2 regions of the Salmonella sp. HY31 genome follow, and region 2 is predicted to be linked to the other one. Evidence: predicted binding sites of a transcription regulator. Region 2 holds the regulator's gene; the other holds the start of a gene.

Region 1 (10,479 bases), 1.9 Mb from region 2:
TCGGTCATCAGCATGCGGACCTCGTAAGCCAGAACCTTATTAAACTGCTGGAGGCTCGGCAAAATCGCGAAGTTCAGCACCACCAGGTAGGTCGTCACCAGGCTGACGAACAGCAAGGTGACGATGAGCAACAGCGTGCGGGCAAATGAACTTCGCGGCGAGAAGCGCATTCGCCTCATGCTTTAGAGCCGTCCGGTACGAAGACGTAGCCCAGGCCCCATACGGTCTGAATATAACGCGGATGCGCCGGATCTTCTTCCACCATGCGGCGCAGACGGGAGATCTGGACATCGATGGAACGTTCCATCGCGGAATACTCGCGGCCACGGGCCAGATTCATCAGCTTATCGCGAGAGAGCGGCTCGCGCGGATGGCTGACTAACGCTTTCAGTACCGCAAACTCCCCGCTGGTCAGCGGCATCGGTTCATCTTCACGGAACATCTCGCGCGTACCGAGGTTCAGTTTAAACTTACCGAACGCGATAACGGCCTCTTCCTGCGACGGCGCGCCGGGCAGTTCGTTTGCCTGACGACGCAGCACGGCGCGGATACGCGCCAACAGCTCGCGCGGGTTAAACGGTTTAGGAATGTAGTCATCGGCACCGATTTCCAGCCCGACGATACGGTCAACCTCTTCACCCTTCGCCGTGACCATAATGATCGGCATTGGATTACTTTGACTACGCAGGCGACGACAAATCGACAGACCATCTTCACCTGGCAGCATTAAATCCAGTACCATGAGATGGAAAGATTCACGGGTCAGCAGACGATCCATCTGCTCGGCGTTAGCGACGCTTCGAACCTGGAAGCCCTGCTCGGTCAGATAACGTTCCAGTAGCGCCCGCAGACGCATATCGTCATCAACCACCAGAATCTTATAATTCTCTTGCATTGTCTGTACTCCCAAAGGTTCGCAACAAATGTAAGTGTGTATTCTTAAAAAAGCTCACGTGAGTCACCAGCGAATTCTGGTATGAATTTCAGGCTAAATTGTTACAAAGCATATTTAACAGCAGCTTAAATATACAATTAATCAGCAAACCCATTATTTATTCTGTCGGGACGATCACGTTATACCCCGTGTGCGCAATATCGACAGCAAAGGTAAATCAACGAGATGAAAACGCCCCTGATCACCCGCGAAGGGTACGAAACACTCAAACAAGAGCTCAATTATCTCTGGCGTGAAGAGCGCCCGGAGGTCACCAAAAAAGTGACCTGGGCTGCGAGTCTGGGCGACCGCAGCGAGAATGCCGACTATCAGTATAATAAAAAGCGCCTGCGTGAGATCGACAGACGTGTCAGATATCTGACCAAATGCATGGAAAATCTCAAAATCGTGGATTATTCCCCGCAGCAGGAGGGCAAAGTCTTCTTCGGCGCCTGGGTGGAAATCGAAAATGACGACGGCGATACGCTGAAGTTCCGCATTGTCGGTTACGATGAAATTTTCGGACGTAAGGATTACATCTCTATCGACTCGCCGATGGCGCGGGCACTACTGAAAAAAGAAGTGGGCGATCTGGCGGTGGTCAACACCCCTGTCGGCGAAGCAAACTGGTACGTCAATGCGATCGAATACGTCAAATAAGACAAGAAGAATCCTAAGCCCTCGCTGATGGCTGGCATTTTTGTCAGCCAATCCGTATAACTATCCCCTGATTTTTATCCTGAAGACGAAGCTAACCCATGATGAATGATTCTTTCTGCCGCATTATTGCGGGTGAAATCCAGGCACATGCCGGACAGGTTGAAGCTGCCGTTCGCCTGCTTGACGAAGGGAACACCGTGCCGTTTATCGCACGTTATCGTAAAGAAATCACCGGCGGTCTGGATGACACGCAGTTGCGTAACCTGGAAACACGTCTGGGCTATCTGCGTGAGCTGGAAGACAGGCGTCAGGCCATCCTCAAGTCCATTTCCGAACAAGGCAAACTGACCGATGAGCTGGCTGGCGCCATCAACGCTACGTTAAGTAAGACCGAGCTCGAAGATCTCTACCTGCCCTATAAACCTAAACGCCGCACCCGTGGACAAATCGCCATTGAAGCCGGCCTTGAGCCGCTGGCCGATCTGCTCTGGAACGAGCCGTCCCACGATCCTGATGTGGAAGCGGCAAAGTATATTGATGCCGACAAAGGCGTGGCGGACACGAAAGCCGCGCTCGATGGCGCACGCTACATTCTGATGGAGCGCTTTGCCGAAGACGCCGCATTGCTGGCGAAAGTGCGTGATTACCTGTGGAAGAACGCCCATCTGGTTGCCACCGTCGTGAGCGGCAAAGAGGAAGAAGGGGCAAAATTCCGCGACTATTTCGACCATCATGAGCCAATTGCCAACGTCCCGTCTCACCGTGCGTTAGCAATGTTCCGTGGTCGTAACGAAGGCATTCTGCAACTTTCGCTCAATGCCGACCCACAGTTTGATGAGCCGCCAAAAGAGAGCTACTGCGAACAAATCATCATGGACCATCTCGGCCTGCGTCTGAATAACGCCCCGGCGGATAGCTGGCGCAAGGGCGTAGTGAGCTGGACATGGCGCATCAAGGTCTTAATGCACCTCGAAACCGAACTGATGGGCACCGTGCGCGAACGTGCGGAAGACGAAGCGATTAACGTGTTTGCCCGTAACCTGCACGACCTGCTGATGGCGGCACCGGCTGGCCTGCGCGCCACAATGGGCCTTGATCCTGGCTTGCGTACCGGCGTAAAAGTCGCTGTCGTTGACGGCACCGGCAAGCTGGTGGCGACGGATACCATTTATCCGCATACCGGTCAGGCGGCCAAAGCGGCTACCGTTATCGCCGCGCTGTGCGAAAAATACCACGTCGAACTGGTAGCGATTGGCAACGGTACGGCATCGCGCGAAACCGAACGCTTCTATCTCGACGTGCAGAAACAATTCCCGAACGTGACGGCGCAGAAAGTGATCGTCAGCGAAGCGGGGGCGTCCGTTTATTCCGCTTCTGAGCTGGCGGCGCAGGAGTTTCCGGATCTGGATGTTTCTCTGCGCGGCGCGGTGTCCATTGCCCGCCGTCTACAGGACCCGCTGGCTGAACTGGTGAAAATCGACCCGAAATCGATCGGCGTCGGCCAATATCAGCACGATGTCAGCCAGACCCAGTTGGCCCGTAAACTGGATGCGGTGGTAGAAGACTGCGTAAACGCCGTCGGCGTCGATTTGAATACCGCCTCCGTGCCGCTGCTGACCCGCGTCGCGGGCTTAACGCGTATGATGGCGCAGAACATCGTCGCCTGGCGCGATGAGAACGGTCAGTTTCAGAATCGCCAGCAACTGTTGAAGGTGAGCCGTCTGGGGCCGAAAGCGTTTGAGCAGTGCGCGGGCTTCCTGCGTATTAACCACGGTGATAACCCGCTGGATGCGTCTACCGTCCACCCGGAAGCCTATCCGGTTGTCGAACGAATTCTGGCGGCGACGCAGCAAGCGCTAAAAGATCTCATGGGCAACAGCAACGAATTGCGTCACCTCAAGGCCGCCGATTTTACCGACGATAAATTCGGCGTGCCGACCGTGAGCGATATCATCAAAGAGCTGGAAAAACCAGGCCGTGACCCGCGCCCTGAATTTAAAACCGCGCAGTTCGCCGATGGCGTCGAAACCATGAATGACCTGTTGCCGGGTATGATTCTGGAAGGGGCGGTCACTAACGTCACCAACTTCGGCGCGTTTGTCGATATCGGCGTCCATCAGGATGGTCTGGTTCACATCTCTTCCCTGTCGACTAAATTCGTCGACGATCCACACACCGTGGTGAAAGCCGGCGACATCGTGAAGGTGAAAGTGCTGGAAGTGGATCTGCAACGTAAGCGTATTGCGCTGACGATGCGTCTGGACGAACAGCCCGGCGAAACCACTGCTCGCCGTAGCGGCGGTGCCGATCGCGCTCAGGGAAACCGCCCGGCAACAAAAGCGGTGAAACCGCGCGGTCGGGACGCCCAGCCAGCCGGTAACAGCGCCATGATGGATGCGCTGGCAGCCGCACTGGGGAAAAAACGCTAATCGGGTAATACGCAGGCCGGATGATCTCTTATCCGGCCTGCGATTTTGCAATACGTCCAACCCTTTCTTTTTTAATTAACAATTAAATCTTACCCATTAGAATCTGTTAATTAATTCTCTTCTGCTATCCGTACTATTAATTATCACTCTATTAACAGATGAAACCTTAATTAAACATTAAAAATGGTGGATATTTGCACAACAGGGGGATTTGCAAAAAGACAAATAAATGTTGAGCCATATCAACATTGGCGCAAATTATCGCTTATTTGTACATTCCGTCACATTTTAACCGTTGAAGATAGAAACCATTCTCATTATCATTGTGTTGTTGATTATTTACTCTTTCCTTCGTTGGCTAAATATCGGGTCTCCTGCCGCCCCCCTGAGCGCCGCATGAGGTATACATCCAGTTAGCAAGAAACAAGTAGGTCGTATGCAATTCACTCCTGACACTGCGTGGAAAATCACCGGCTTTGCGCGTGAAATCAGCCCGGCGTATCGTCAAAAACTGCTTTCGCTCGGCATGTTGCCCGGCTCTTCATTTAATGTCGTCCGCGTCGCGCCCTTAGGCGATCCGATCCATATCGAAACACGACGCGTGAGTCTGGTATTACGTAAAAAGGATTTGGCGTTAATAGAAGTGGAAGCGGTTTCCTGTTAATACAGTGAGTCTATAAAAATGAAAAAATTAACCATTGGTTTAATTGGTAATCCTAATTCCGGCAAGACCACCTTATTTAACCAACTCACCGGCGCGCGTCAGCGCGTAGGGAACTGGGCGGGCGTCACCGTCGAGCGTAAAGAGGGTCAGTTTTCGACAACTGACCACCAGGTCACGCTGGTAGATTTACCCGGCACCTATTCGCTGACGACCATCTCGTCGCAAACCTCTCTTGACGAACAGATCGCCTGCCACTACATCCTGAGCGGCGATGCCGACCTGTTGATAAACGTTGTGGACGCCTCCAATCTGGAGCGTAACCTCTATTTGACGCTGCAACTGCTGGAGCTGGGTATCCCCTGTATTGTCGCGCTCAACATGCTGGATATTGCCGAAAAACAGCAGGTTCGTATTGATGTCGACGCTCTGTCCACGCGTCTGGGTTGCCCTGTCGTACCGCTGGTATCGACTCGCGGTCACGGTATCGAGGCGCTGAAACTGGCCATTGACCGTCACAACGCTAACGACAATGTCGAACTGGTGCATTATGCCCAGCCGCTGCTGCGCGAGGCGGGTTTCCTGGCCGACGCGATGGCCCAGGAGATGCCTTTACAACAGCGCCGCTGGCTGGGTCTGCAAATGCTGGAGGGCGATATCTACAGCCAGGCTTACGCAGGCGAAGCGGCGCAAAACCTGGACACCTCCCTTGCCCGTCTGAAGGACGAAATGGACGACCCGGCGCTGCATATCGCCGACGCCCGTTTCCAGTGTATCGCCGCTATTTGCGACGTGGTAAGCAATACCCTGACAGCCGAACCCAGCCGTTTCACCACCGCAGTTGATAAAATTATCCTGAACCGTTTCCTCGGCTTACCGATTTTTCTGTTCGTGATGTACCTGATGTTCTTGCTCGCCATTAACATCGGCGGCGCGTTGCAACCCCTGTTTGATGCCGGTTCCGTCGCTATCTTTATTCATGGCATTCAGTGGATTGGCTACACTCTGCACTTCCCGGATTGGTTAACCATCTTCCTGGCGCAAGGTCTTGGCGGCGGGATCAATACCGTCCTGCCGCTGGTACCGCAGATCGGGATGATGTACCTGTTTCTCTCCTTCCTTGAAGACTCCGGCTATATGGCGCGCGCGGCCTTCGTCATGGATCGCCTGATGCAGGCGCTGGGGCTGCCGGGTAAATCCTTCGTGCCGCTGATTGTCGGCTTCGGCTGTAATGTACCTTCCGTGATGGGCGCCCGCACGCTTGACGCTCCGCGCGAACGCCTGATGACCATCATGATGGCGCCGTTTATGTCCTGCGGCGCGCGTCTGGCGATTTTCGCCGTCTTTGCCGCCGCCTTCTTCGGGCAAAACGGCGCGCTGGCGGTCTTCTCGTTGTACGTGCTGGGTATTGTTATGGCGGTATTAACCGGCCTGATGCTGAAACATACCATTATGCGCGGCGAAGCCTCTCCGTTTGTGATGGAGCTGCCGGTTTACCACGTACCGCATATCAAGAGCCTTATTATCCAGACCTGGCAACGCCTGAAAGGTTTTGTACTGCGCGCCGGTAAAGTCATTATCATCGTTAGTATTTTCCTGAGCGCGTTTAACAGCTTCTCACTGAGCGGCAAAATCGTCGATAACATTAATGACTCCGCCCTCGCCTCTGTAAGCCGGGTGATCACGCCAGTCTTTAAACCGATCGGCGTCCATGAGGATAACTGGCAGGCGACCGTGGGTCTGTTTACGGGCGCCATGGCGAAAGAAGTTGTCGTCGGTACGCTGAACACGCTCTACACCGCCGAAAATATTCAGGACGAAGCGTTTAACCCTGCCGACTTTCATCTCGGCGATGAACTGCTGGGCGCGGTTGACGATACCTGGCAAAGCCTGAAAGACACCTTTAGCCTGAGCGTACTGGCCAACCCGATCGAAGCAAGTAAAGGCGACGGCGAAATGGCGACCGGAGCGATGGGCGTAATGGATCAAAAATTCGGCAGCGCCGCGGCGGCGTACAGTTACCTGATTTTCGTCCTGCTTTACGTACCGTGTATCTCGGTGATGGGCGCTATCGCCCGCGAGTCCAGCCGCGGCTGGATGAGCTTCTCAATCCTGTGGGGACTGAATATCGCCTATTCGCTCGCCACGCTGTTCTATCAGGTTACCAGCTTCAGTCAACACCCTACATACAGCCTGATCTGTATTCTGGCGGTGATCGTCTTTAACGTTGTGGTGTTAAGCCTGTTGCGCCGCGCCCGCAGCCGTGTGGACATTGAACTACTGGCAACCCGCAAAAACGTCAGTTCCTGTTGTTCGGGCACTGCGGGCAATTGTCACTAAGGGATGTAAAAAATGGCTTCATTGATACAGGTTCGCGATCTACTGGCGCTACGGGGTCGCATGGAGGTAACGCAGATCAGCCATACGCTGCACGCCCCGCAGCCAATGATCGACGCCATGCTGAATCAACTGGAGATCATGGGTAAAGCGGTACGTATCCCGGAAGAACCGGACGGCTGCCTTTCAGGTAGCTGCAAAAGTTGTCCGGAAGGTAAAGCCTGCCTGCGCGAATGGTGGGCCTTGCGTTAACCTTCGCCGGATAGCGACGTAACACTTCTCATCCGGCCTTTATCCCGCGTTATGTTGCCCGGTACGCGTCACGCTGCCGGGCAATTTTGCGTAATGCCTTCCACAAAGATGAAAGCGTTACCGCCGTCCGCATTTATCTCCCCATGCGCCTCGCAAGCGCACTAATTCTCTACTGCAATCAGCCCGGTCAGCGCGTAGTGTCACGTCATTGAACTTCACCGGTGACGGATCGATATGGCGACCTCAACAACATCCACGCCGCATGACGCGGTATTCAAACAGTTTTTATGCCACCCCGATACTGCACGAGATTTTTTGGAAATCCATCTCCCGTCGACATTACGTCAAATCTGTAATCTGAATACGTTACGGCTGGAGTCCGGTAGCTTTATTGAAGAGGATTTACGCCCCCATTATTCCGATATTCTTTGGTCGCTGGAAACAAGTGAAGGTGAAGGTTACATTTACGTGGTTATTGAACATCAGAGTACGCCGGACGCGCATATGGCATTTCGGCTGATGCGTTACGCGATGGCTGCAATGCAACGACACCTGGAGGCCGGGCATAAGACGTTGCCGTTAGTGGTACCAATGCTGTTTTACCACGGAAACCGAAGCCCGTATCCGTTCTCATTATGCTGGCTGGATGAATTTGCCGACCCGGTGATGGCGCGTAAGCTATACGCCACCGCCTTTCCTCTGGTCGATATTACGGTCGTGCCGGACGACGAGATTATGCGGCACCGCCGCGTCGCGCTGCTGGAACTCATACAAAAACACATCCGCCAACGTGATCTGATGGGGCTTGTCGAACAGCTGGTCGCCCTGCTGATTAAGGGATACGCTAATGACACCCAGCTTCAAAGTCTGTTTAATTACATGATGCACACTGGCGACGCCGCGCGCTTCAATACGTTTATCCGCCAGGTGGCTATGCGTATCCCACAGCATAAGGAGAAGATCATGACTATCGCAGAAAGATTACGTCAGGAAGGGCATCGTCACGGGTTACAGAAAGGGCTACAACAAGGCAAACAGGAAGGCCAACGGCTCGCCGCATTGCGCATTGCCCGCTCCATGCTAACCGATGGTTTCGATCGCGATACCGTGCTTAGGGTTACCGGGCTGGCACCTGCCGATCTGGCGTCTGAAAGCCATTAATCTTGCAGAATGGCCTGGACCCGGTAACGCCCTGGTTACAGCGATGATTTTAGCGTCATCAGCGCCTGGCAAAACGCCGCCGGATGCGAGATAAACGGCGCATGGGCCGCCTTCGCCATTATCTGCGATGTACTGTGCGGCCATAACGTATCGAGCAAAGGCGCGATTTTACGCGGCACCAGACCGTCCAGATAACCATACAAACGCAAAAACGGCATGTTCACATTTTTAAGCGCTTCTCGTAGATCGACCGTTTTTAAGATTTCCAGTCCGCCATTGAGCACGTCTACATCCGGCATAGGCTGCGCCAGCACTACGCTTTTTAAGGTGCGGGCATCCTGACGCGCCGTCTCCGTCCCTAACGTTTGCAGCGCCAGAAAACGCTCCACCGTGCGCTGAAAATCGTCGCTAAGCTGCTGCTGAAATCCGCCGAGGATTTCCGGTTTTATTCCCGGCCACCCCTCACGCGCGCTAAAGCATGGCGAAGAGGCGACAGTCACCAACGCCTGAACGCGTTGAGGGTGTGTGAGCGCCATCTGACTCGCCACCAGCCCACCCAGACTCCAGCCAAGCCAGATAGCCTGGTCCGGCGCGTTTTTCGCTACCTGCGCCGTCATCTCTTCAAGCGTCATGGCGCCAAACCCCGTGCTACGACCATAGCCCGGCAAATCGACCAGATGCAGCGTAAAATGCGAGCCGAGTTCCTCGCGAATGCAATGCCATACCTCCGCATTCAATCCCCATCCGTGCAGCAGCACAAGATGACAATTTCCCTCGCCGTAGGTCTGCCACCAGATGTCATTCATCAGTTACTGTTCTCTTTTGCCTAACAAGGATGCATCTATGCTAACAGTACCGGGATTATGCTGGCTATGCCGAATGCCGCTGGCGTTAAGTCACTGGGGGATTTGTTCCGTATGCGCGCGCGCCGTCCGTCAGCGTATCAGCCAGTGCCCGCAATGCGGATTACCTGCCGCGCATCCTTTGCTCCCCTGCGGTCGCTGCCTGCAAAAACCGCCGCCCTGGCAGCGTCTGGTGAGCGTCAGCGACTATACGCCGCCCTTGAGTTTACTGGTGCATCAGCTTAAATTTACCCGCCGCAGCGAAATTGCCGCCGCTCTGGCGCGTCTACTGTTGCAAGAGGTTCTCATGGCGCGCCGCAGCACTGGCTTGCAGCTTCCCGACAGAATCGTCAGCGTTCCGCTCTGGCCGCGCCGACACTGGCACCGGGGATTTAACCAAAGCGATCTGTTATGCCAACCGTTAGCGCGCTGGCTTGGCTGTGCATGGAACAGCCAGACCATCACGCGGGTACGGGCGACCGCAGTCCAACATCATCTCAGCGCCAGGTTACGTAAACGCAATTTGAAAAACGCGTTTCGCCTTGAATTGCCGGTACGGGATCTCCATATGGTTATTGTGGATGATGTCGTCACTACCGGAAGTACCGTCGCGGAAATCGCGCAACTGCTTTTGCGCAACGGCGCAGCGACTGTCCAGGTATGGTGCCTGTGTCGAACCTTGTAGAGCCTCGATGATGGGCGTATTATAACCAACTAAAATAGTCAACTATTAGGCCATTACTATGATCCGTATTTCCGATGCTGCACAAGCGCACTTTGCCAAACTGCTGGCAAATCAGGAGGAAGGGACGCAAATCCGCGTATTTGTCATTAATCCCGGCACCCCTAACGCGGAGTGCGGCGTTTCTTATTGTCCGCCCGACGCCGTGGAAGCCACTGACACCGCGCTCAAATTCGATTTGCTGACCGCTTATGTCGACGAGCTGAGCGCCCCCTATCTGGAAGATGCGGAAATTGATTTCGTGACCGACCAGCTAGGTTCTCAACTCACATTGAAAGCACCAAACGCGAAGATGCGCAAAGTGGCCGATGACGCGCCGCTGATGGAGCGCGTGGAGTATGCTCTGCAATCGCAGATTAACCCTCAGTTGGCGGGCCACGGCGGTCGCGTCTCGCTGATGGAAATTACCGATGAAGGCTATGCTATTCTGCAGTTTGGCGGCGGTTGCAACGGTTGCTCTA
Region 2 (10,479 bases):
ACGGTGATAAAATAAAACGTTGTGGTGGTCATCGCTACCAGCAGCGTTCCGGCCGTAATAATGCGCCAGTTTTTGGCGATAGTAGCAAAGATTTCCCTGGTGTTGGGGCGATGCTTGCGTTGTAAAAACGCCTCTGTTTCTTGTAATGAACGACGTAAAACAAAAATCAGCGGAATGATCATACAGCCGATAAAGAACGGAATTCGCCAGCCCCATTCCGATATCGCGTCGTGTCCCAGCGTGAGATTCAGGCTATAACCAATCAACGCGGCAACAACGATCGCGACCTGCTGACTGGCGGATTGCCAACTGGTATAAAATCCTTTATTGCCTGGCGTTGCGATTTCGGACAGATAGACCGAAACGCCGCCTAACTCAACGCCTGCAGAAAATCCTTGTAATAACCGGCCCAGCAGCACCAACGCAGGTGCCGCCAGGCCGATCGTTTGGTAGCCGGGGACGAGGGCGATGAGCAACGTACCGCAGCCCATAATCGCCAGTGTCACCATCAGCCCTTTACGACGTCCGATTCTGTCAATATAGGCGCCAAGCACAATCGCGCCGATGGGGCGCATTAAAAAACCGGAGCCAAAGACGGCAAAGGTCAACATTAATGAGGCAAATTCGCTTTCCGCCGGAAAAAACGTTCTGGCGATATAGGTGGCGTAAAATCCGAACAAGAAAAAATCAAACTGTTCAAGAAAATTGCCGCTTGTCACGCGCAGTATTGCGCCGAACGTGCCGGCGCGCGATGTTGCAGGTGTGTGTTGTGCCATAGGGTTTGCTCTCCACTGTCTTTATTGTTTTATGGGTAAGATGCTGCGGGTCAGTTGCCTGTATCCCCCGCATGTTTTCCGCGTCGCCTCTCAACTGCCCATTTGAGTAAGGCCGCGCAGCGGAAAAATCCGTGGGCGAATTTTCCGTAGGGAAGGGTGAGAAAGAGTGCCATCACCACGCCTAAATGGAGCGCCAGCAGTATGCCCATTCCGCTGGTGTCTCTGCCTGCCAGCAGCGCCAGCCCGGTAAGACTGGTTAAGAACAGAAGCAGAATAAAGCCGCGATCCATTGGTTTCTGGCGCGCATCGCCATGTAACGGCGACCGCCGCAGATTGAGCCATAGTAGCCCCGCTGGGCCGATAAGCAGACCGATACCGCCCAGCGTGCCAAGCATGACCGGCAGGCTAAAGAGCGGGTAGGGCGCTTCCCAACCGGCGACGTAGTGATAGCCCGTCGCCACGACTGTGGCGGCAAAACAGAGCATAAAACCGTAAAAGGTAAAGTGATGAAAGCGACGGCGTAGCAGCGTGAACGCATCATCCGCTTCGTTACAGCCTTTGCCGTGTCCACCATCGAGATATTTCAGCGTTAACGCATTGTGCGACGCTTCCGCAATCTCCGCCGAACGCGGTACGCCCGGCGAGATCTCACGCCAGAAGCGGATTAGGGCCACCATAAGCAAACCGATTGCCAGCACAAAAACTGAGCCAAACATCCATGCCAGCAGGCTATGCGGAAAAATTTGATAGAAGTCACCGGCCAACGGCGGATGAATTAGCGACCCTTTCAGCGCCATCGCCAGTAATAAAAAGAGCGTCAGACCGACTATCAGCGCCAGCGCGACGGTGATCCCCGCCCGACGGTATAACGCGCCAAAAGCGGCGGGCTGGGCATACTGTTGATATGTTTCCAGGCGGACTTGCGCCATCGCTTTCGGCACGTTAATGGCAAATTCATGGGGCGGCGCGTACTGGCACGCGTGCAGGCAGGCGCCGCAGTTATGACATAAATTCGCCAGATAATGAACATCGGCTTTACCGAATTCGAGTCGCTGGGTCATCGCCGGAAATACCGCGCAAAATCCTTCGCAGTAGCGACACGCGTTACACACTTGCATGACGCGTTCGACCTCAGCTTCCGGTCCGGTAAGTACGGTGGTCTCAATGATTAATTTTTCAAGCTGTTTCATGATGCGCCTCCTTGTGCGCCGCGCGGGCGGCTTCTATCCCCGCAATGCGGCCAAAGGTTGTGCCGATAGACATGCCTACGCCTGCGGTATACCCCTTGCCCAGTACATTTCCTGCCATCATCTCGCCGGCAACAAACAGGTTGCGGCTTGGATGACCGGCAAAATGTACGGCGGCACGTTCATTGACTTTCAGGCCCAGGTAGGTAAAAGTGATTCCGGGTCGCAGCGCATAACCGTAGTAGGGCGGTGCATCAAGTGGGCGCGCCCAGTGGGTTTTCGCCGGCGTCAGGTTTTTGGTGGCGCAGTTATCAAGCAAGGTATGATCAAAATGACCGGGTTGGCAGGCCTGGTTATACTGCGTGACGGTGCGGGTAAATTTTTCCGCGTCCAGCCCCAACTGGCAGGCCAATTCAGCCAGCGTATTGGCCTGCGCGCCAGGAAAAACCGGCGGCATAAAGTGGCCGATGGCTTTGCTGTCAATAATCGAATAGCCAATTTGTCCTGGCTGTTGGGCAACCAGACGCCCCCAAATGGCGTAACGCTTCGGCCAGAAATCTTCGCCTTCATCATAAAAACGTTCGGCGTCGCGATTCACGACAATACCCAGCGATACGCAATCAACGCGAGTACAAATACCGCCGTCGTACAGCGGCGCCCTGGCATCAATCGCTACGCAGTGCGACTGGGACGGATCGCCAATGATATCCGCGCCGGCATCCATCATAAATTTGAGCAATACGCCCTGGTTAAAACGCGTGCCACGAATCAGAAAATTATCCGCGGGCCATTCGCCGCGCGCGTTTTCTCCCCAGGCCTTCCGCAGCCATTCACGATTTGATTCGAAACCGCCAGCCGCCAGTACGCAGGCTTTGGCAGTAATACGTTCGTTGCCCGCCAGCGCTGCTACGAATTCGCCGTCATGAAGTTCAAGCGCATGAACCGGCGTGTTATAACGAATCTGCACGCCCAGCCGTTCGGCGCTACGGTAATAGGCATTGACGAGCGCTTTCCCACCGCCCATAAAAAATGCATTAGTGCGCGCGACGTGGAGCGCCCCCGATAGCGGCGGTTGAAAGTTAACGCCATGTTTGCGCATCCAGTCGCGGCATTGCGAAGAGGTGCGAATGACCAACCGCGCCAGCGCTTCGTTGGTGTTGCCGTCGGTGACGCGCCACAGATCCTGCCAGAACTCCTCTTCAGGATAGCGTTCCACCAGCACATCCTGCGGCGCATCATGCATACAACGCAGGTTTCGTGTATGCTGAGAGTTTCCGCCGCGCCATTCCCGCGGGGCAGCCTCCAGCAGCAGAACCGATGCGCCCGCTTCCCGTGCGGTCAGGGCGGCGCATAATGCGGCATTGCCTCCGCCTATCACCAGTACATCAACCATCTTATGCTCCCGTACCATTTAACTATTTGTTAAATTTGTAATTAAAATGTATACGGATAAATAAGCGGCGCGCTATCAGGTAGCGCTAAACAGGGGTTTAGTAAGCGTAAAGGGTAGCACCTGGCCATTCGCCGGCGTCGACTAACTGACGCATGACTTTGGTGAGTACCACTCTGGCGGCAAGACCGGCGGGCGTCAGCTCATCATCCGACAGGCTGACTAAAAAGTTGGGGCGGCTGAGTATCGGATTATGGACGCCGATCACGCGTAGCGCGTCGTTATCCAGATGAGAAATCGCCGCGCCGGGCTGTAACGTGGCGCCAAGGCCGTCGCGCACGGCGCGCATCAACAACGCCAGGCCGTCAATTTCCGCAACGATCTCAACGTTAAGCGCATGTTCCTGGCATACAGCGTCCAGCCTGCCGCGCAGTCCGTGTCCCTGGCTCGGCATAATGAGCGGAATGTCTGCCAGTTGTTCAGGCGTGATCGGGTTATCAGGAAGCGCCGCCAGCAGGGCATGGGAGCCAATCAGAAAAAGCTGTTCTTCAAGGATCGGTCTGGCGCTCCAGCGCAGGATTTTATCTTTTTGAAAGACAACGGCTAAATCAATCTGGCGGGTATTAATCATTCTTTCAAGATTACCGGACAAGCTTTCCACCACATGCAGTCGGACATCGGCATAGTTTTCCTGCATGGCATGGATAAAAGGTATACCCAGTATGGAGGCGGTACTGGGGGCCATTCCTACGCTCACATGACCGGAAAGACGTGCTTCTCTTGCGGCGAGAATCGCGTCGTCGGCATGACGCAGGGCGAGTTGTGCCTGTGAATAAAAGGCCAGCCCGGCGTTGGTCGGCGTTACGCCGCGCGAGGTGCGCTGCAACAGACGGATGGCAAGCTCGTTTTCCAGACGGGACATCTGCTGGCTTAAGGCTGAAACGCCAATATCAAGATCCTGCGCGGCGCTACCCATACTGCCGGTTTCAATAATACGCACGAAATAGCGTAACTGGCGAAGCTCCATTCCTGCTCTCCTGAGATGCGATAGCGGTTTTTTTACATTAAATCAACATCAAGCAGCAGGAAAGAGGAGGATATAAAAAAGCCAACCGGGCGGTTGGCTCTTCGAAAGATTTATACTTATTTGGTCGCGTCATCGTGCGCGTGCTCGTCTTCGCGGCAGTCGCCTTCAGCGCAGTGGCCGTAAAGATAGAGGCTGTGATTAGTTAAACGAATACCGTGTCTCGCCGCAATTTCACGCTGGCGCGCTTCAATAGAATCATCACTAAATTCAATCACTTTTCCGCAGTCAAGGCAGATAAGATGATCGTGATGATGCTGTTGCGTCAGTTCAAAAACGGATTTACCGCCTTCAAAATTATGGCGGGTCACGATACCGGCATCGTCAAACTGGTTCAGCACACGGTACACGGTTGCCAGACCGATTTCTTCACCCATGTCGATCAGGCGTTTGTATAAATCTTCCGCACTGACGTGATGGTTATCTGGTTCCTGAAGAACTTCCAGAATTTTTAAACGAGGAAGCGTTACTTTCAGGCCAGCCTTCTTTAATGCGGTATTGTTGTCAGTCATGCGGAATCTGTCCTGTTGCTAAACGATTCACTTCATTAGAGAAGTGGCAGAAATTGCACTCAAGATAATGCGTATCATTATAGGACTGCCATGCCGAAATGAAAACCGCAAGTCTCTCGCAGATGTTAATAAAACTGTGGTTTTGCCTGCAAATTCTGGCGCCACCTGATTACACCCGGACATTGTACAGGGATGGGTGTGAAAGTTACAAATTTGTAGCAATTATTTTGATTGGTCTTGTCTATTGATGCGGCGCAGACGTAATGCTGCGCCGCATAAGATTAGGCGTTGAGGATGTCGTCGAGGTGCAATTCAGCCGAAATTTGCTTGACCCATTTTTCAACACGCTCGGCGGTCAGTTCAGGCTGACGGTCTTCGTCAATCGCCAGGCCGACAAAATGATCGTCATCAGCCAGACCCTTAGAGGCTTCAAAATGATAGCCTGCGGTTGGCCAGTGACCCACAATCGTGGCGCCGCGCGGCTCAATAATGTCGCGAATAGTGCCCAGCGCATCACAGAAGTATTCCGCGTAGTCTTCCTGATCGCCACAGCCAAACAGCGCCACCAGCTTACCGTTAAAGTCAATCTCTTCGAGAGTCGGGAAGAAGTCATCCCAGTCACATTGTGCTTCGCCATAGTACCAGGTTGGGATGCCCAGCAGCAGAATGTCATACCCTTCCAGGTCTTCTTTACTGCTTTTTGCAATGTCATGCACATCGGCAACGTCTTTACCAAGCTGTTTTTGAATCATTTTTGCGATATTTTCGGTATTACCGGTGTCGCTGCCGAAAAAGATGCCAGTGATTGCCATGAGTAAAATAACCTCTTGAAACTTATTGAAATGGTGGTGGCGAATTGCCCACGGATAAGGGCAATCATAGCAGAACAGGCAGATATGCGGAAACAGCAATCACGCGGGACTGCACGCTCTGCTACACGAAATATGAAACAAAACTTGTTTTCAGACTAAACCCTGGCCGCGCAGCGCCATAAGCTGCTTCATTAACATTTCTTCAATGAGCTCGCTGCGGCTAATGTTGCGCGCTTCGGCCAGTTCATTCAGCGCGTCAACAGCTTGTGCGTTGAGTTTTAATTCGACACGCTTGAGGCCACGAACTTTGTCGCGTTTTAACTGGTTACGCTTATTGATGCGTAACTGTTCATCGCGCGAAAGCGGATTCGTTTTAGGTCGTCCCGGGCGACGCTCGTGCGCGAACAGATCTAATGTCGTACGGTCCGTTTGTTCTTTGGCCATGATTTTGGTGACTTCGGGGGAAACAATCAGCCAGGCTTATGCCCGGATGGATAGCGCGCCATCATACATCAGCGAGGAAGCGACGCCAACGCCCACGCGCGTAATCGCGCACAGGCGATGAGTTTTTAATCAGTTAGCGCTTATCGTGCAGATAACGGCGGATGGCGCGCAGAACCGCCTCTGGTTTTTCGGCATGTACCCAGTGGCCCGCGCCGGCTATCACATGCGCGCGCGCCAAAGGGAATTGCGCCAGCAGCGCGTCGCGGTACGCTTCGGTCACGTACGGCGAGTTACCGCCTGGAATAAACAGCGCCGGATGTTCCCAGGCCGGAATGGTTTTCCAGCCGACGATATGCGGATACTGCTCCCATAATACCGGAACATTAAAACGCCATTCGCCTTCAGCCCAGGATTTTAACAGAAACTGGATCACGCCTTCTTCGTTAAGATGCTGGCGCATAATACCTGCCGCCTGTTGGCGGGATGTAGCGTCGGATTCGCTTACGGCGTTAATGGCCGCGAAAATGCGATCGTGGCGGCGAACGTGATAATCCACGGGGGCGATATCAATCGCGACCAGACGATCGATGCGATCGGGCGCCAGCGCCGTCAGCGCCATTACCGCTTTTCCGCCCATGGAATGACCAATAAAAGTCGCTTTCTCGATCTGCTGCGCGTCAAGCGTATCCAGCAGATCCTGGGCCATTGCCGGATAATCCATGACCGGATCGCGCGGCGATAAACCATGATTGCGCATATCGACCTGAATAATGTTGTGATCGGTCACCAGATCGCGCGCCAGTACGCCGAGGTTGTCCAGGCTGCCAAACAGGCCATGAACGAGAACGATGGGGGAATTATTGTGCAGGTTTTGTGCAGATTGCGCTCGGATATTTAATTTCATGGCAAAGTTCTTTTTTTCGCTCTGTCGGGTTAGGGTATTATGTTGACCATTCTGCCACTGGGCTGCAACCTCTAAGGTTTACTCCGAGTTTTTTTGTCAGCCGGGCTTAACGCTATCCGCTGTTGGGATTTGTTCCTATAATCCCAATGACTTGTATTCAGCAAAGACATCGCACTGGATTAAGATGAAAACGATTGAAGTTGATGATGAACTCTATAGCTATATTGCCAGCCACACCAAGCATATCGGCGAGAGCGCATCCGACATTTTACGGCGTATGTTGAAGTTTTCCGCCACGACACAGCCAACTGCTTCGGCGGCGAAAGGGACGCCTGCGGCGCAACCCGTCGCAGAAGCGAAACCGGCCAATCCGGTAAAAGACAAAGTTCGCGCGATGCGTGAGCTGCTGTTGTCTGACGAATATGCCGAGCAGAAAAAAGCGGTCAATCGCTTTATGCTGATTCTGACTACACTCTATTCACTGGATCACCACGCGTTTGCGGAGGCGACGGAGTCGTTGCATGGCCGCACGCGCGTCTATTTTGCGGCGGATGAACAAACGCTGCTGAAAAATGGGAATCAAACTAAACCTAAGCACGTTCCCGGCACGCCGTATTGGGTGATCACCAACACCAACACCGGCCGTAAATGCAGCATGATCGAACATATCATGCAGTCAATGCAATTCCCGGCGGAATTGATTGAAAAGGTTTGCGGAACAATTTAATCCTTGCATTAGAAGGACCAGGCAATGGCAATCCACAACCGCGCAGGACAACCCGCGCAACAAAGTGATTTGATTAACGTCGCCCAACTGACGGCGCAGTATTATGTACTGAAACCGGAGGCAGGGAATGCAGAACATGCCGTGAAATTTGGCACCTCCGGCCATCGCGGTAGCGCAGGTCGTCACAGTTTCAACGAACCGCATATTCTGGCAATCGCCCAGGCGATTGCTGAGGAGCGGACGAAGAACGGCATTACCGGCCCCTGCTATGTGGGGAAAGACACCCATGCGCTCTCGGAACCGGCCTTCATTTCCGTGCTGGAAGTGCTGGCGGCAAACGGCGTAGACGTTATCGTGCAGGAAAATAATGGCTTCACGCCAACGCCTGCCGTGTCAAATGCTATCCTGGTCCATAACAAAAAAGGCGGCCCGCTGGCAGACGGTATTGTGATTACGCCGTCGCATAACCCGCCGGAAGATGGCGGCATTAAATATAATCCGCCTAATGGCGGCCCGGCAGATACCAACGTCACTAAAGTCGTGGAGGACCGCGCCAATGCGCTGCTGGCTGACGGCCTGCAAGGCGTTAAACGTATTTCTCTGGATGCGGCAATGGCCTCGGGTCACGTTAAAGCAGTAGATCTGGTACAACCGTTTGTCGAAGGACTGGCGGATATCGTTGATATGGCAGCGATTCAGAAAGCCGGTCTGACGCTGGGCGTTGATCCGCTGGGCGGCTCCGGTATCGAATACTGGAAACGTATCGCTGAGCATTACAAACTTAACCTGACGTTAGTCAACGATCAGGTTGATCAAACCTTCCGCTTTATGCACCTTGATAAAGATGGCGCGATCCGCATGGATTGCTCCTCCGAATGTGCGATGGCGGGTTTGCTGGCGCTGCGGGACAAGTTTGACCTGGCCTTCGCCAACGACCCGGACTATGACCGTCATGGCATCGTGACGCCTGCGGGGCTGATGAATCCGAACCATTATCTGGCGGTCGCCATCAACTATCTGTTTCAGCATCGCCCACAATGGGGCAAAGACGTGGCCGTCGGTAAAACGCTGGTCTCTTCCGCGATGATTGACCGCGTGGTGAATGATTTGGGACGCAAGCTGGTGGAAGTGCCGGTAGGCTTCAAATGGTTTGTTGACGGTTTGTTCGACGGCAGCTTCGGTTTCGGCGGGGAAGAAAGCGCGGGCGCTTCGTTCCTGCGTTTCGACGGTACGCCGTGGTCTACCGATAAAGACGGTATCATTATGTGCCTGCTGGCGGCGGAAATCACCGCCGTTACCGGGAAAAACCCGCAAGAGCATTACAATGAACTGGCAGCGCGTTTTGGCGCGCCGAGCTATAACCGTCTGCAGGCGGCAGCGACATCGGCCCAGAAAGCGGCATTGTCTAAACTGTCTCCGGAAATGGTGAGCGCCAGCACGCTGGCAGGCGACCCGATCACCGCGCGTCTTACCGCAGCGCCGGGTAATGGCGCATCGATTGGCGGCCTGAAGGTAATGACCGACAACGGCTGGTTCGCCGCGCGTCCATCCGGTACGGAAGACGCTTACAAGATCTATTGCGAAAGCTTCCTGGGGGAAGAACACCGCAAGCAAATTGAGAAAGAAGCCGTTGAAATCGTTAGCGAAGTATTGAAAAACGCCTGATGGGTGATACTGAAGAAAAAGGAGCCGAGAGGCTCCTTTTTTGTATTAACGTCTATTTGCCTGATAGCGCTGTGCTTATCAGGCCTATAAATCGCCCCCAGGCCGGATAAAGCGCTTGTGATGTCTGGCTTATTCGCTCTGAGTCGCCAGATGTCGGCGGCAGGTGAGGGCGTCGCATTCAATACGCACCACGCAAACCGCTTTCATCATATCTTCCCGATAACTGAAGTTTTTTCCCGGATCGGTCTGGCGCATAATGACGTCCAGGCCATAGCGCATCTCCTCGCGCGTTTGCAATATCGATGCCAGCCCGGTGGCGAAAACGCTGGTGTAGGCGTAGCTATAATCACAGGGGTCATCGGCGCGCAGTAATGCGTGGTCGCCGTCCATTTCAATGCATACTGCCGGGTTTTTGCGTAACAGACGCATCTTTTTCCCGGTGCGTGCGCCGTGAAAATAAAATATCCAGCGCCCGTTCTGATACTCATAGCCAAAATTTACGGGGACAACATACGGGCAGAGATTGTCGTTAAATCCTATCCGACACACTTCGTGTTTACCGAGAATAGCCAGTATTTCTGCTATGTCAGTGACTTCCCGTTCTGGATTACTCATTTCTATTATCTTATTCAAAGAGTGAAAATACCCGGACTGCCGTTACCGCAGTCCGGGCACGCCATCAGCCGTGTTTATTTTTCAATTCAAAACGCGGTGAGACCAGGCCATATAACGTCCAGCCGAGGAAGGTCACAATTGAGCCGTACAGCATGGCTTCTTCACCGGAGGAATATAGCGCGTAGAAGCTATACATGGCGCCTACGAAGGCCACGAAGTTAGCGACTTTCGCTTTTGATGACGGCACATTCGCCATTTTCTGAATGATAACCAGCGCGGCCATCGACAGAATATACGGAATAATGTTCGTCACCACCGCCAGGTTAACCAGGACGTTAAACTGACTATTCAGCGACGGGCTAA

The links. The regulator Fur, encoded in region 2, represses iron uptake genes when iron is present. The targets are predictions, from matches to a motif close to ATAATAATGAGAACNACTATCAA.
Region 1: feoA (ferrous iron transporter A) is a predicted target of Fur. The motif match lies at 4,325-4,347, and genes of this name have one in related genera.

What each region holds. Positions count from the first base shown of each region.
Region 1 is NZ_CP170479.1:327,996-338,474, reverse strand. Features, by position in the region: gene envZ (two-component system sensor histidine kinase EnvZ) at 1-179, opposite strand, end outside; gene ompR (two-component system response regulator OmpR) at 176-895, opposite strand; gene greB (transcription elongation factor GreB) at 1,121-1,594, shown strand; gene ACE15A_RS01510 (Tex family protein) at 1,693-4,023, shown strand; gene feoA (ferrous iron transporter A) at 4,460-4,687, shown strand; gene feoB (Fe(2+) transporter permease subunit FeoB) at 4,706-7,024, shown strand; gene feoC ([Fe-S]-dependent transcriptional repressor FeoC) at 7,037-7,273, shown strand; gene ACE15A_RS01490 (Rpn family recombination-promoting nuclease/putative transposase) at 7,508-8,434, shown strand; gene bioH (pimeloyl-ACP methyl ester esterase BioH) at 8,470-9,240, opposite strand; gene gntX (DNA utilization protein GntX) at 9,278-9,961, shown strand; gene nfuA (Fe-S biogenesis protein NfuA) at 10,020-10,479, shown strand, end outside.
Region 2 is NZ_CP170479.1:3,300,202-3,310,680, reverse strand. Features, by position in the region: gene tcuC (tricarballylate/proton symporter TcuC) at 1-776, opposite strand, end outside; gene tcuB (tricarballylate utilization protein TcuB) at 827-1,966, opposite strand; gene tcuA (FAD-dependent tricarballylate dehydrogenase TcuA) at 1,953-3,356, opposite strand; gene tcuR (tricarballylate utilization LysR family transcriptional regulator TcuR) at 3,454-4,380, opposite strand; gene fur (ferric iron uptake transcriptional regulator) at 4,497-4,949, opposite strand; gene fldA (flavodoxin FldA) at 5,231-5,761, opposite strand; gene ybfE (LexA regulated protein) at 5,912-6,205, opposite strand; gene ybfF (esterase) at 6,339-7,109, opposite strand; gene seqA (replication initiation negative regulator SeqA) at 7,294-7,836, shown strand; gene pgm (phosphoglucomutase (alpha-D-glucose-1,6-bisphosphate-dependent)) at 7,861-9,501, shown strand; gene ACE15A_RS15685 (pyridoxamine 5'-phosphate oxidase family protein) at 9,631-10,116, opposite strand; gene potE (putrescine-ornithine antiporter) at 10,181-10,479, opposite strand, start outside.